DNA from 4 places in the Agrobacterium tumefaciens genome. Region 1 is predicted to be linked to each of the others. Evidence: predicted binding sites of a transcription regulator. Region 1 holds the regulator's gene; each other region holds the start of a gene.
The links. Region 1 encodes LexA, which represses DNA repair genes until DNA is damaged. Its sites were predicted from a motif close to TGTTCNNNNTGTGTTCNG; they were not measured.
Positions count from the first base shown of each region.

Region 2: the regulator LexA is predicted to act here: its motif matches at 2,125-2,142, upstream of dnaE (DNA polymerase III subunit alpha).
Region 3: the regulator LexA is predicted to act here: its motif matches at 1,461-1,478, upstream of recA (recombinase RecA).
Region 4: the regulator LexA is predicted to act here: its motif matches at 1,364-1,381, upstream of uvrA (excinuclease ABC subunit UvrA).

Region 1 covers NZ_CP039903.1:1,099,391-1,102,493, reverse strand. Annotated here, with positions in the region: gene kdsA (3-deoxy-8-phosphooctulonate synthase) at 1-5, opposite strand, end outside; gene CFBP6623_RS05500 (VOC family protein) at 5-886, opposite strand; gene lexA (transcriptional repressor LexA) at 1,099-1,821, shown strand; gene CFBP6623_RS05490 (glutathione S-transferase family protein) at 2,234-2,911, shown strand; gene CFBP6623_RS05485 (ComEC/Rec2 family competence protein) at 2,931-3,103, opposite strand, start outside.
Region 2 covers NZ_CP039903.1:992,692-995,794, reverse strand. Annotated here, with positions in the region: gene dnaE (DNA polymerase III subunit alpha) at 1-1,912, opposite strand, end outside; gene CFBP6623_RS05000 (ABC transporter ATP-binding protein) at 2,401-3,084, opposite strand; gene CFBP6623_RS04995 (lipoprotein-releasing ABC transporter permease subunit) at 3,100-3,103, opposite strand, start outside.
Region 3 covers NZ_CP039903.1:1,670,448-1,673,550, forward strand. Annotated here, with positions in the region: gene alaS (alanine--tRNA ligase) at 1-5, opposite strand, end outside; gene recA (recombinase RecA) at 243-1,334, opposite strand; gene CFBP6623_RS08345 (carbohydrate kinase family protein) at 1,581-2,522, shown strand; gene CFBP6623_RS08350 (pseudouridine-5'-phosphate glycosidase) at 2,552-3,103, shown strand, end outside.
Region 4 covers NZ_CP039903.1:1,270,485-1,273,587, reverse strand. Annotated here, with positions in the region: gene uvrA (excinuclease ABC subunit UvrA) at 1-1,219, opposite strand, end outside; gene CFBP6623_RS06365 (single-stranded DNA-binding protein) at 1,498-2,091, shown strand; gene CFBP6623_RS06360 (hypothetical protein) at 2,131-2,400, shown strand; gene CFBP6623_RS06355 (CBS domain-containing protein) at 2,454-3,103, opposite strand, start outside.

The DNA.
Region 1 (3,103 bases):
CTCATTATTTTTCCTCGAAGGCGAAGGCAACACCCTGACCGGGCGCTGCGGGCACCACCAGCCGGCCGCCCGCTTCTGCGCTGGACACGCCATTAGCAGCAAGTGCCGCCTGTGTCACGGCAAGATCGCGAACGGAAAAGACGACGCCTGCGCCGCGCAATCCGCCACCGCCCTCCTCGGGAACACTAAAGGCCAGTCCGTCAAAGACCGGCTTCCGCGTCAATCTTATGCGGGTATTGCCGGTTGCGAAAACCATATCTCCATCCGGAGACATCTTGCCGTCGCAGCCAAACACAGTTTCGATCAGCTGCACGGCATTCGCATCACCACCGGAAAACAGCACGATCTCGCTGAGGCCGGAAACGCCGTTGGCATGGCGTTCCAGCGCCGCGCGGTCGCCCGGCAGGGCCTGCAACCGCTGACAGCTGAACAGAAAGAAATCCGCCGCGGAACCACTGGCTGCAAAAGCCAGCCGAAAAGCCGCCTCGCTCTGCGAACCATCCGGCATTTTGACTGGCCGCGAAAATTCAAAGACATTTCCGGCCGAGAGGCCTGAGGCTACGAATCGGTCGAGATCGCCAAGAGCGTCCTGCGTTGCAGCGACCAGTGCGGAAAAACCCTCCCCTCCGGCATGTTTCCGGAAGGCCTGATCCCGCCCGGTAAACACATCTTTCCGGCCAATCGAGGCATTATATTTAGCCGGATCAGCAATCACGAGAGGCTCCAGATACGTGCCGTCGGCGAAAAAAACGCAGGCATTCTGCGTGCCAAACGGGTGAAGAGCCGCTGGCGCTACTGTAAATCCCAGGTTTCCAAGGCGATTTTCTGCGACGTCGATGTGCTCGACAGGCAGTACGAGATGGTCGATGCGGTACGGTTTCGTCATTTCCCTGCTTCCTGCTGTCGCATGCGGCATGGCCATGCCGGAACAGTTAGGACGGCAGAAAAGCACAATTTCGTGCTTTCAGGCAAATCATCAAAACAACAGATAGCAGCTTCACGAAATTTTAGGGGATTGCGGAACACATATGGAACATATAGTGTTCGTTCTGTATTTGTTTCGCGACTTCAACGACGATTCTCAAGGGTGTTTTCCTCATGCTCACGCGCAAACAGCAGGAATTGCTTCTCTTCATTCATGAACGAATGAAAGAGTCCGGCGTGCCGCCCTCCTTCGATGAAATGAAGGACGCACTCGATCTTGCTTCCAAATCCGGCATCCACCGGCTGATTACCGCCCTCGAAGAGCGCGGCTTTATTCGCCGGCTACCTAACAGGGCGCGGGCGCTGGAAGTCATCAAGCTGCCGGAGGCCTATGCGCCGGGTGCCAGGCCGCAGCGCGGCTTTTCTCCAAGCGTCATCGAAGGCAGCCTCGGAAAGCCGAAGGCGCCAGAACCCCCACCGGCGCCCAAGGCGCCCGCCAACGATCTCGGCGGCGCGGTCACCGTTCCGGTCATGGGTCGCATCGCCGCCGGCGTGCCGATTTCCGCCATTCAGAACAATACGCATGATGTTGCCGTGCCGGTTGACATGCTGGGTTCGGGTGAACATTACGCGCTCGAAGTTAAGGGCGATTCGATGATCGAGGCCGGGATTTTCGACGGTGATACCGTCATCATCCGCAACAGCAATACCGCCAATCCGGGCGATATCGTCGTGGCATTGGTGGATGACGAGGAAGCGACGCTGAAGCGTTTCCGCCGCAAGGGCGCTTCCATCGCGCTGGAAGCGGCCAACCCCGCTTATGAAACCCGTATCTTCGGGCCTGATCGGGTAAAAATTCAGGGCAAGCTGGTCGGACTTATACGCCGTTACCATTGATCTGATTTAACCGTCATCCTCTCAAGACAGGCGTCGTCATGAGATGGCTCCTGTCGAAGATGACGGCAATTCCGGAATTCGGCTGACCATGCGAGTGTCGGGCAATCTTATGCTTCCAGCAGACAGTTGCATTCTGTCTGGTAAAGATCAGTTCCAGTTTCATATGGATATCGTTGTTACGGCCTTGCCCCCGGCCTGTTGCCACCACTGCGTCATATGCCGTGGACATCTGGTTGCGTGAGTTCGTTTACGCTGGGGGATGCGGCTGGCCTGGCGCTGCCACCGAATGGTGATACTCGGTGCAAAGCCCCCGTCATTCATCAACGCGACTTATGGGTGCCATGGATTATTTTCGGTATTCCATCATGCCCCGACAGGTATAGAAATGCGCGTCATATCCGGGAGATAAGCCATGTACGATCTTTACATCGCCAACAAGAACTACTCCTCATGGTCGCTGCGGCCGTGGGTGTTGATGCGCACGCTCGGTATCGCCTTTGATGAGAGACTTGTTCCGTTTGGCGAAGGTGTCGCCTTTTCCAGCTTTTCGCCGACCGGCAAGGTGCCCTGCCTTGTCGATGATGGCGTGACGATATGGGAAACGCTGTCGATCGCCGAATATCTCGCAGAACGGCACCAGGGCGTCTGGGCGAGCGACAAGCAGGCGCGGGCATGGTCGCGTTCGGCGGCGAGCGAAATGCATGCCGGCTTTTCCTCACTGCGCAATCTTTATCCCATGTCGGTCGGTATTCGGGTCAAGCCGAAGGGTGGCGATGCCGGGCTTGCGGCAGACATAAAGCGCATCGATGCGTTATGGAGCGAAGGTCTGACAAAATTCGGCGGTCCCTATCTTGCCGGTCAGAAATTCACGGCGGTCGATGCTTTTTTCTGCCCCGTGGCGTTCCGTTTCCAGACCTATGGCGCCGATCTTTCACCTGCGGCAAAAGCCTATTGCGATCGGCTGCTCACCCTGCCCGCCATGCGTGAGTGGTATGAGGCCGGAGTGAAGGAGATCTGGCGCGATGCGGCGCATGAACAGGAAATCAGCGGCATTGGCGCATTGACTGACGATCTGCGCGTGAAGGTCTGAATATCACTGCTGACGGCGTTTATTGCGATGCCGTCAGCAACTGCCTGACCGGTTCCGGCACCTCGTATTCGAAGCGGTCGCTTTTCCAGTCGTAGTAGCGGTGCTCGCTCCATGGCCTGTTCGCCCCGGCAATTGCTGCGCGTAGTCGTCCGACCACCCCCGGCTGATTATTGCCGGCGAAGCCTATTTCTA
Region 2 (3,103 bases), 110 kb from region 1:
CCACCTGGAACACGCCGATGGTCTCGCCGCGCGACAACATCTCGTAGGTTTTCGTGTCCTCCAGCGGAATGGCGGCAAGATCGACCTTGATGCCGCGCTTGGCGACGAAATCCACGGCGACCTTCAATACCGTCAGCGTCTTCAGGCCGAGGAAGTCGAATTTGACGAGACCGGCGCTTTCCACCCATTTCATGTTGAACTGGGTAACCGGCATATCGGACCGCGGATCGCGATACATCGGCACCAGCTTCGACAGCGGCCGGTCGCCGATGACGATACCGGCGGCGTGGGTGGAAGCGTGGCGATAAAGCCCCTCGATTTTCTGGGCGATATCCAGGAGGCGAGCGACGACGGGTTCCTTGTCTGCCTCTTCCTGCAGGCGCGGCTCTTCCTCGATGGCCTTTGACAGCGGTGTCGGATTGGCCGGGTTGTTGGGCACCAGCTTGCAGATCTTGTCCACCTGCCCATAGGGCATTTCCAGCACGCGGCCGACATCGCGCAACGCCGCGCGCGCCTGCAGCGAACCGAAGGTGATGATCTGCGCCACCTGTTCGCGGCCATATTTGCGCTGCACGTAGCGGATCACCTCTTCGCGCCGGTCCTGGCAGAAGTCGATATCGAAGTCAGGCATCGATACACGTTCGGGATTGAGGAAGCGCTCGAACAGCAATGAGAAACGCAACGGATCGACATCGGTAATGGTCAGTGCATAAGCCACAAGCGAGCCGGCGCCCGAACCACGGCCAGGGCCGACCGGAATATCCTGCTGCTTGGCCCATTTGATGAAGTCGGCAACGATCAGGAAGTAACCGGGGAACTTCATGCGCGAGATGACGCCGAGTTCGAAATCCAGTCTCTCGCGATAATCCTGTTCCGTATAGCCGGGCGACATGCCGAGCGCGGCAAGCCGCTGATCCAGCCCCTCCACCGCCTGGCGGCGAAGCTCCTCGGTTTCGGCATGTTCCGCCGCTTCCGGGTCTTCGCTGGCGCCGGTGAAACGCGGCAGGATGGGTCCGCGCTTCTTCAGCACATAAGAGCAGCGGAGCGCAATCTCGATAGTGTTTTCCAGCGCCTCGGGAATGTCGGCAAACAGCGCCGTCATCTCCTGCCGGCTTTTCAGATAATGATCGGGGGTCAGGCGGAAGCGGCTGTCATCGGAAACGATGGCATTATGCGCCACCGCCATCAGTGCGTCATGCGCCTCATAGTCTGCCTTGGAAGGGAAAAAAGCCTCGTTGGTAGCGACCAGCGGAATATCATTGTCATAAGCAAGGCCGATCATGCGTCGCTCATGGGAACGGTCGTAGCCGGACTGACGCTGCAATTCGATATAGAGCCTGTCACCGAAGAGCGACTTCAGCGTCAGCAGCCGCTCTTTGGCCTGCGCGGCATGGCCTTCCTTCAACGCCATATCGACAGGACCGCCAGTAGCGCCCGTCAGTGCGATCAGCCCGGCATTGGAGGCTTCTTCCAGCCACGCGCGGGTAATATGCACGGAATGTCCGCCGCTACCCTCGCCTTCCAGATAGGCGCGGCTGATCAGGTCCACCAACCGCTCGTAACCTTCGGCATTGGCGGCCAGAAGCACGATGGCGGGGAGTTTTGCAAGATGACTGTTATGATTGCGGCGGTCCTCCGCCGCATCCTGCATGTCGATCGACACCTGACAACCGATGATCGGCTGCAAACCTTCGTCGCGCGCTTTTTCGGAAAACTCCAGCGCAACGAAAAGATTGTTGGTATCGGTGATGGCAATTGCCGGCTGGCCGTCCGCGACGGCCTTGGACATGATTTTCTTGAGGGGTAACGCCCCCTCAAGCAGGGAGTAAGCGGAATGAACCCGCAGATGGACGAAACCAGGCGTTTTCAGCGTTTCGTCAGAGTTTTCTCCACGCACAACCGTATCGCCCATATCGTCGTCCTGTCATTCTGAATCGAGGGGGCGATTTTCCGATTTCCGGCGCTTAAAGTCTACAGCCTTGCGGCCTCCATACAGGCTTCTGCGCCGGTGTTTCCTTCACAGGGCAGTGAGGATCACCGAAAAGCTGGCAACAAAGACAGCGATGGAAGCGAAAGCGGCAACGTCACGGATGAAATCAGTCATTGGTCTCTCCTTACTCGTTATGTTCCAACTTTGTTCTCATTTTGTTCGATTGTCAACAGGGTTTTGCTGGTATTCCTCTTGTTAACGCCGCAGAATCAGCTGCGGTTCCGCTCGCATGATCGGCAAGCCCCTGACTCCAAAGCAAAAAAACCCGAAGGCAAAAAACACCTCCGGGTTCTCAAAAATTCAACTGTGGAAGGACGAGCGGGTCTTCCCGAAGACGCAAGGGCGAAGAGACTCACCGCTTCGTAGCAGATCACATAAGGCTTCGCGACGGTCGCCTTATGCCGTCACGATCAGAAGTCGACGATCTTGCCGTCTGCAAGCGTTACCCGTCGGTCCATGCGGGCAGCGAGGTCGTGGTTATGCGTGGCGATCATCGCCGCAAGGCCGGACTGGCGCACCAGGGCCTCCAGCGCATCGAAAACATAATGCGCGGTCTCGGGATCGAGGTTGCCGGTCGGCTCATCCGCGAGCAGCAGAAGCGGCGCATTGGCAACCGCGCGCGCAATCGCCACGCGCTGCTGCTCGCCGCCGGAAAGTTCGGCCGGGCGATGTTCGCCGCGATGGCCGACGCGCATGTAATCCAGCAGGGCGCTGGCACGCTTGCGCGCCTCAGCCTGCGTCAGACCGGCGATGAGCTGCGGCATCATTACATTTTCCACCGCCGAAAACTCCGGCAGCAGGTGATGGAACTGATAAACGAAGCCGATATCGCTGCGACGGATCGCCGTGCGGGTTTCATCCGGAAGCCCGTTGCATGGCGCGCCGTTGATGAAAACCTCACCCGCGTCAGGATGTTCCAGAAGCCCCGCCAGATGCAGCAGTGTGGATTTTCCGGTACCGGAGGGGGCGACGAGCGCCACCATCTCACCGCTTCTCAATTCAAGATCGGCCTTGCGCAGAATGGAAAGCGACGTTTCACCCTGACCATAGGTCCGTTCCACGCCGGTAAGCCGCAGCACTGTTTTTTTTGCCATATTGCGAAGCGGTCCTTAT
Region 3 (3,103 bases), 570 kb from region 1:
CTCATGCCCACACACCGCTCACAGCTGGAGTCCATCATTGCCATCACAAATGATGGCTATATTGCAAAATCAATGGCTTTTATCGTCCGTATCCTGCCCTGTCCAGCCATGCAGGCAAACCAAGGCGCATCGGCAAACAAAAAGGGCCAGGCGAGGGAAAATCGCACGGCCCATTTCGTTTCGATCAGCTCATTTTCAGCAAAGTGGCCAGACACTCTATGCCCGGCCCCTTTTTTGAGGTGTCAGCCCTCGTCGCCGTCACCGTCGCTATCGCCGGCATCCGGGCCGCCATTCTGCAGGAAGCGGTCAGCGATCAGACCGGCATTCTGGCGCAGCGCCAGCTCGATCTCATTGGCCGTTTCCGGATTGTCGCGCAGGAAGGTCTTGGCGTTCTCACGCCCCTGCCCCAGACGCTGGCTGTTATAAGAGAACCATGCGCCGGATTTCTCGACGATACCGGCCTTCACGCCGAGATCGACAAGCTCGCCGGTCTTGGAAACACCTTCGCCATACATGATGTCGAATTCCACCTGCTTGAAGGGCGGCGCCATCTTGTTCTTGACGACCTTCACACGCGTCTGGTTGCCGACCACCTCTTCGCGCTCCTTGACGGCGCCGATGCGGCGAATGTCAAGGCGTACGGAGGCGTAGAACTTCAGCGCATTACCGCCCGTCGTCGTTTCCGGCGAACCGAACATGACGCCGATCTTCATGCGGATCTGGTTGATGAAGATCACCATACACTTCGACTTGGAGATCGAAGCGGTAAGCTTGCGCAGCGCCTGGCTCATCAGACGCGCCTGAAGACCCGGCAGGCTATCGCCCATCTCGCCTTCGATTTCCGCCCGCGGCGTCAGTGCCGCGACCGAATCGACGACCAGAACGTCGACCGCGCCGGAACGAACCAGCGTATCGGTGATCTCCAGCGCCTGCTCGCCCGTATCCGGCTGAGAAATCAGCAGGCTCTGCAAATCCACACCCAGCTTGCGGGCATAGACCGGATCGAGCGCATGTTCGGCATCCACGAAGGCGCAGATGCCGCCCTTCTTCTGGGCTTCCGCAATGGTCTGCAACGCCAGCGTCGTTTTACCCGAGCTTTCCGGACCATAAATTTCAACGATGCGCCCCTTCGGCAGACCGCCGATGCCGAGCGCGATATCCAGGCTGAGCGAACCCGTCGAAACGGTTTCCACTTCAACCACATTTTCATTGGAACCGAGCTTCATGATCGATCCCTTGCCGAACGAACGTTCGATCTGGGAGAGCGCCGCTTCCAGTGCCTTGCTTTTATCCACGGATTTATCCTCTACGAGACGCAAAGAATTTTGTGCCATCTGAACCACCTTTAGGTTATTGAAGCCGCACAGGCAATGAAGCAGTATGGAAATGGTATGTACTCCATTTGTTCTCATTTCGCAAGGCGCAGCCAGCATATTGAAAACAAATAGCGATAAGTGGTTTGTTCTATCTTTGTTTTTCGGGTTCGGCCTATCGCCGCAAACGAGAAGTGACAGGCAAACGAACACGGGGGTCGGCCGAATCGTCCGGCCTTTCCATCCGCCAAAGAGGGAAAAGCAAGCGTGAAGAAAATACTCGTTCTGGGCGGCGCGCATATCGACAGACGCGGCATGATCGAGACTGAGACGGCGCCCGGCGCCAGCAATCCCGGCTCCTGGATGGAGGAGGCAGGCGGCGGCGGTTTCAACGCGGCGCGCAATCTTGCCCGGCTCGGTTTTGCTGTCCGCATCATCGCGCCACGCGGCGGCGACGTGACGGGCGAAGCGGTGGCGGAGGCCGCAAAATATGCCGGCGTCGAAGATACACCCTTCATTTTCCTCGACCGCCGCACGCCAAGCTACACCGCCATTCTGGAGCGTGACGGCAATCTGGTCATCGCCCTTGCCGATATGGACCTCTACAAGCTCTTTACCCCGCGCCGCCTGAAAGTGCGTGCCGTGCGCGAGGCGATCACGGCAAGCGACTTTCTGCTCTGCGACGCCAATCTGCCTGATGACACGCTGACGGCCCTCGGCCTCGTCGCCCGCGCCTGCGAAAAGCCGCTGGCTGCCATCGCCATTTCCCCCGCCAAGGCGGTGAAACTGAAAGGCGCGCTTGCCGATATCGACATTCTCTTCATGAACGAGGCGGAGGCACGAGCACTAACCGGAGAGACGGCGGCGAATGTCCGCGACTGGCCCGGCATTCTGCGCAAGGCCGGGCTTGCCGGCGGCGTCGTCACCCGCGGCGCAAGCGAGGTCGTGGCTTTCGATGCGACGCAAACCGTAACGCTCAACCCGCCCCTTATCCGCGAGGTAAAGGACGTGACCGGCGCCGGCGACGCCATGGCCTCCGGTTATCTTGCCGCGATCGCCGAGGGAAAGACCATCGCGGAAGCGCTGAGACAGGGCGCGGCCGCAGCGGCCATCACCGTGCAATCGCCCTTCGCCACCTCGCAGGATTTATCAAAAGACAGTGTCGATGCCATGTTGGGACTTGTTCCCGCAGCTGAAATACTGGCATGAACCCGCTTTCAAGAATTGGAACAGAATAAATGACCCGCCCCATCTCCCCGCTCCTGCCCATCGTTTATTCACGGGAAGTCGCCGCCGCCAAGCAGCGCGGTGCGCCGATCGTGGCACTTGAATCGACCATCATCACCCATGGCATGCCCTATCCCGGCAATATCGAGATGGCCGAAAGCGTCGAACAGATCATTCGCGACCAGGGCGCCGTTCCGGCGACCATCGCCGTCATTCACGGCACCCTGCACATCGGCCTCGAAAAGGACCAGCTGGAGGCGCTCGCCCAGACCACTGACGCCATGAAGGTCTCGCGCGCCGATATCGCCTTCGCAATTGCCGAGCGCCGCACCGGCGCCACCACGGTTGCCGCCACCATGATTGCCGCTGCCCGCGCCGGCATCCGCGTTTTCGCCACCGGCGGCATCGGCGGTGTGCACAAGGGCGCGGAGGAGACGTTCGACATCTCCGCCGATCTGACCGAACTTGCCAAGACCGGCGTCATCGTCGTCTGCGCCGGCGCCAAGGCGATCCTCGACATCCCAAAGACGCTCGAGGTTCTCGAAACCAACGGCGTACCTGTC
Region 4 (3,103 bases), 170 kb from region 1:
CTTTCCAGCGGCGCTCCAGATTGGGAACGATGCCTTCGAAATTTTTCACCGTCTTGTAGGAGCGGGCGCCGTCCTGATAGTTGAATTCGATCTTGTCGTCGGTGCCCTGAAGGATGGCGTGCTGCGCTTCTTTCGAAAGGTCCGACCATTTGCTGGACAGTTTAAAACCGAAGGCCTTGCCAAGCGCTTCCAGCGTCTGGTTGTAATAGGGAGAAGACGACTTGGCCCATGGGGCGATGGCGCCGTCGCGCAGCGTGCGGGCAGGTTCCGGAACGATCAGATTCTCATCCACCTTCTGCTGCGAGCCGAGGCCATCGCAGCTGGGGCAGGCGCCGAAGGGATTGTTGAAGGAGAACAGCCGCGGCTCGATTTCCGGAATGGTGAAGCCGGAGACGGGGCAGGCGAATTTTTCCGAAAACAGCACACGCTCATGGGTTTCGTTGAGCGACTTGTTGGCGGAGCCGCCGGCGGCCGTTTCTTCCGGCGGCAGAGGCTTGTCGGCGAATTCGGCGATAGCCAGCCCGTCGGCGAGCTTGAGGCAGGTCTCGAGACTGTCGGCAAGGCGTGCTGCCATATCCGGGCGCACCACCGCGCGGTCGACCACCACGTCGATGTCGTGTTTGTATTTCTTGTCGAGCGCGGGCACATCGGCGATTTCGTAGAACTGGCCATCCACCTTGACGCGCTGGAAGCCCTTCTTCATCAGCTCGGCAAGTTCCTTCTTATATTCGCCTTTGCGGCCACGCACGATCGGCGCAAGAATATAAAGACGCGTGCCTTCTTCGAAAGCGAGGATGCGGTCCACCATCTGGCTGATGGTCTGGCTCTCGATCGGCAGACCCGTGGCCGGCGAATAGGGCACGCCGACACGCGCAAACAGCAGGCGCATGTAGTCGTAGATTTCCGTGACGGTGCCCACCGTGGAACGCGGGTTCTTCGAGGTGGTCTTCTGCTCGATGGAAATCGCCGGCGACAGACCCTCGATACGGTCGACATCCGGTTTCTGCATCATTTCCAGAAACTGGCGCGCGTAAGCCGAAAGGCTTTCGACATAACGGCGCTGGCCCTCGGCGTAGATCGTGTCGAAGGCAAGCGACGACTTGCCCGAGCCGGAAAGCCCGGTCATGACAATCAGCTTGTTGCGCGGCAGATCGAGGTCGATACCCTTGAGATTATGCTCACGGGCACCACGGATGGAAATCGTCTTCAGTTCACTCATGACAAGGCTCGTGGCAAGGCTCGGACAAAAATAACAGGCTTGATGGCGGCGCGTCCTTATGTAGTGACGCAGCCGGAGGTGTCGAGGTCTATTCCCTATCGGTCGGAGCTTTTCAGCCCACTTGACTCGAATTTCGCGATTAAATAGAACAAAAAAGGAACAAATAGCAAGTGCGAATATCCGCTGTTCGAAGCTCTGGATTATTCGTTGTGGATAGTTCCACGCTTGCGGTGCCCTTTGCGGGCCGCGATGGTTATTGTGTGCGGGATTTTTTTGAAATGCAATTGCCGGTCATGATGGCCGGCGGACAGGATGACGAGATGGCTGGTAGCGTAAACAAGGTAATTCTGATCGGGAATGTCGGCGCAGATCCCGAAATCCGCCGGACGCAGGATGGCCGCCCCATCGCCAACCTGCGTATCGCCACCTCGGAAACCTGGCGCGATCGCAATAGCGGCGAGCGCAAGGAAAAGACCGAATGGCACACGGTCGTGGTTTTCAACGAGGGCCTGTGCAAGGTCGTCGAGCAATATGTCAAGAAGGGCGCCAAGCTCTATATTGAAGGTCAGCTGCAGACCCGCAAGTGGCAGGACCAGACCGGTAACGACCGCTACTCCACCGAAATCGTGTTGCAGGGCTTCAACTCCACGCTGACCATGCTTGATGGTCGCGGTGAGGGCGGCGGCGGCGGCCGTAGCGGCGGCGGTGATTTTGGCGGTGGCGGAGATTACGGCAGCAGCGGTGGCGGTTCCAGCTCCGGTTATGGCGGCGGATACGACCAGCAGTCTTCGTCTCGCGGCGGCTCTTCGCGTGGCGGTGGCCAGCCTTCCGGCGGCTTCTCCAACGATATGGACGACGATATTCCGTTCTGAGCGGACGGCGAATGAGGTGACGCGTGACAGGAGGCAGGCATGAGTGATGATACGGCACCGAAACAGCCGACCACAAAACAACCGGCCACCTGGCGCATCATTCTCGCTTTTTTCCTCGATTTCTGGACGGCGTTTTTCGCCGCCGGGTTTCTCGTCGCAGCGGTCGCAGGCGGGCGCACACCACAAGGTTTTGCCCTGAACGGCCTGCCCGCCTTTATCGCCTTGGCGCTGATCATCGCCTATTTCATCGTGCTCGGCCGGTTTTTCGGTGGCACGCTGTGGCAGCGGCTTTTGAAGGCGAAACGTTAGCCAAACGGCTTTGCCGGTTTCTGCGGGAGCCGGTTATTTCGATGTCGTGGCGGTTACGCCGCGACTTTGTCGGCCAGCATCGCCACCATGACGTCGGATTGTGAGACAATCCCCACCATCTTGCCATTGGCGTCGATCACCGGCAGGTAATGCAGCCCTTCTTCCGCAAAACGGATGATGGCTTCTTCGATCGAGGTTTCCGGTCGCACGGTTCTGACAGGCGATGTCATGATGTCCTTGACGGTATCGTTGGGAGCACTTGAGCCGGAAAGAATGAGGCGCAGCCGCTGCAGAAAACCGATGGAGGGGCGGCCGTTTCTCCAGCTCGCCTTTTCCAGAAAATCCGTCTGGGTGACGATGCCGAGGATTTCGGCTTTATCGTTGGTGACGGGCAGCGCCTTGAAATGGTGGCTGTGCATCAGCGCATGGGCATGGCGCAGGCTATCGTCGGGGGCAACGCCAACCACATCGCGCGACATGACGCTGGCGCAATCGAGATGCAGCGCGCGGCGGCGATAGGAGCGCAGCTCGGTCTTGCGCAGGATGGTCTCCAGTTCCTCCCGGTCGATATCGAGGACTTCGTCATATTCCTTCAGCACCTCATCGAGGTCAGTGGAGGAGAAACCGATTTTCTGGATGGGGGTCGGATCCGTCGTGCCGTGGGCGGCCTTTCCGAGCTTCAGGCCATGCGGATAGGCGCGGC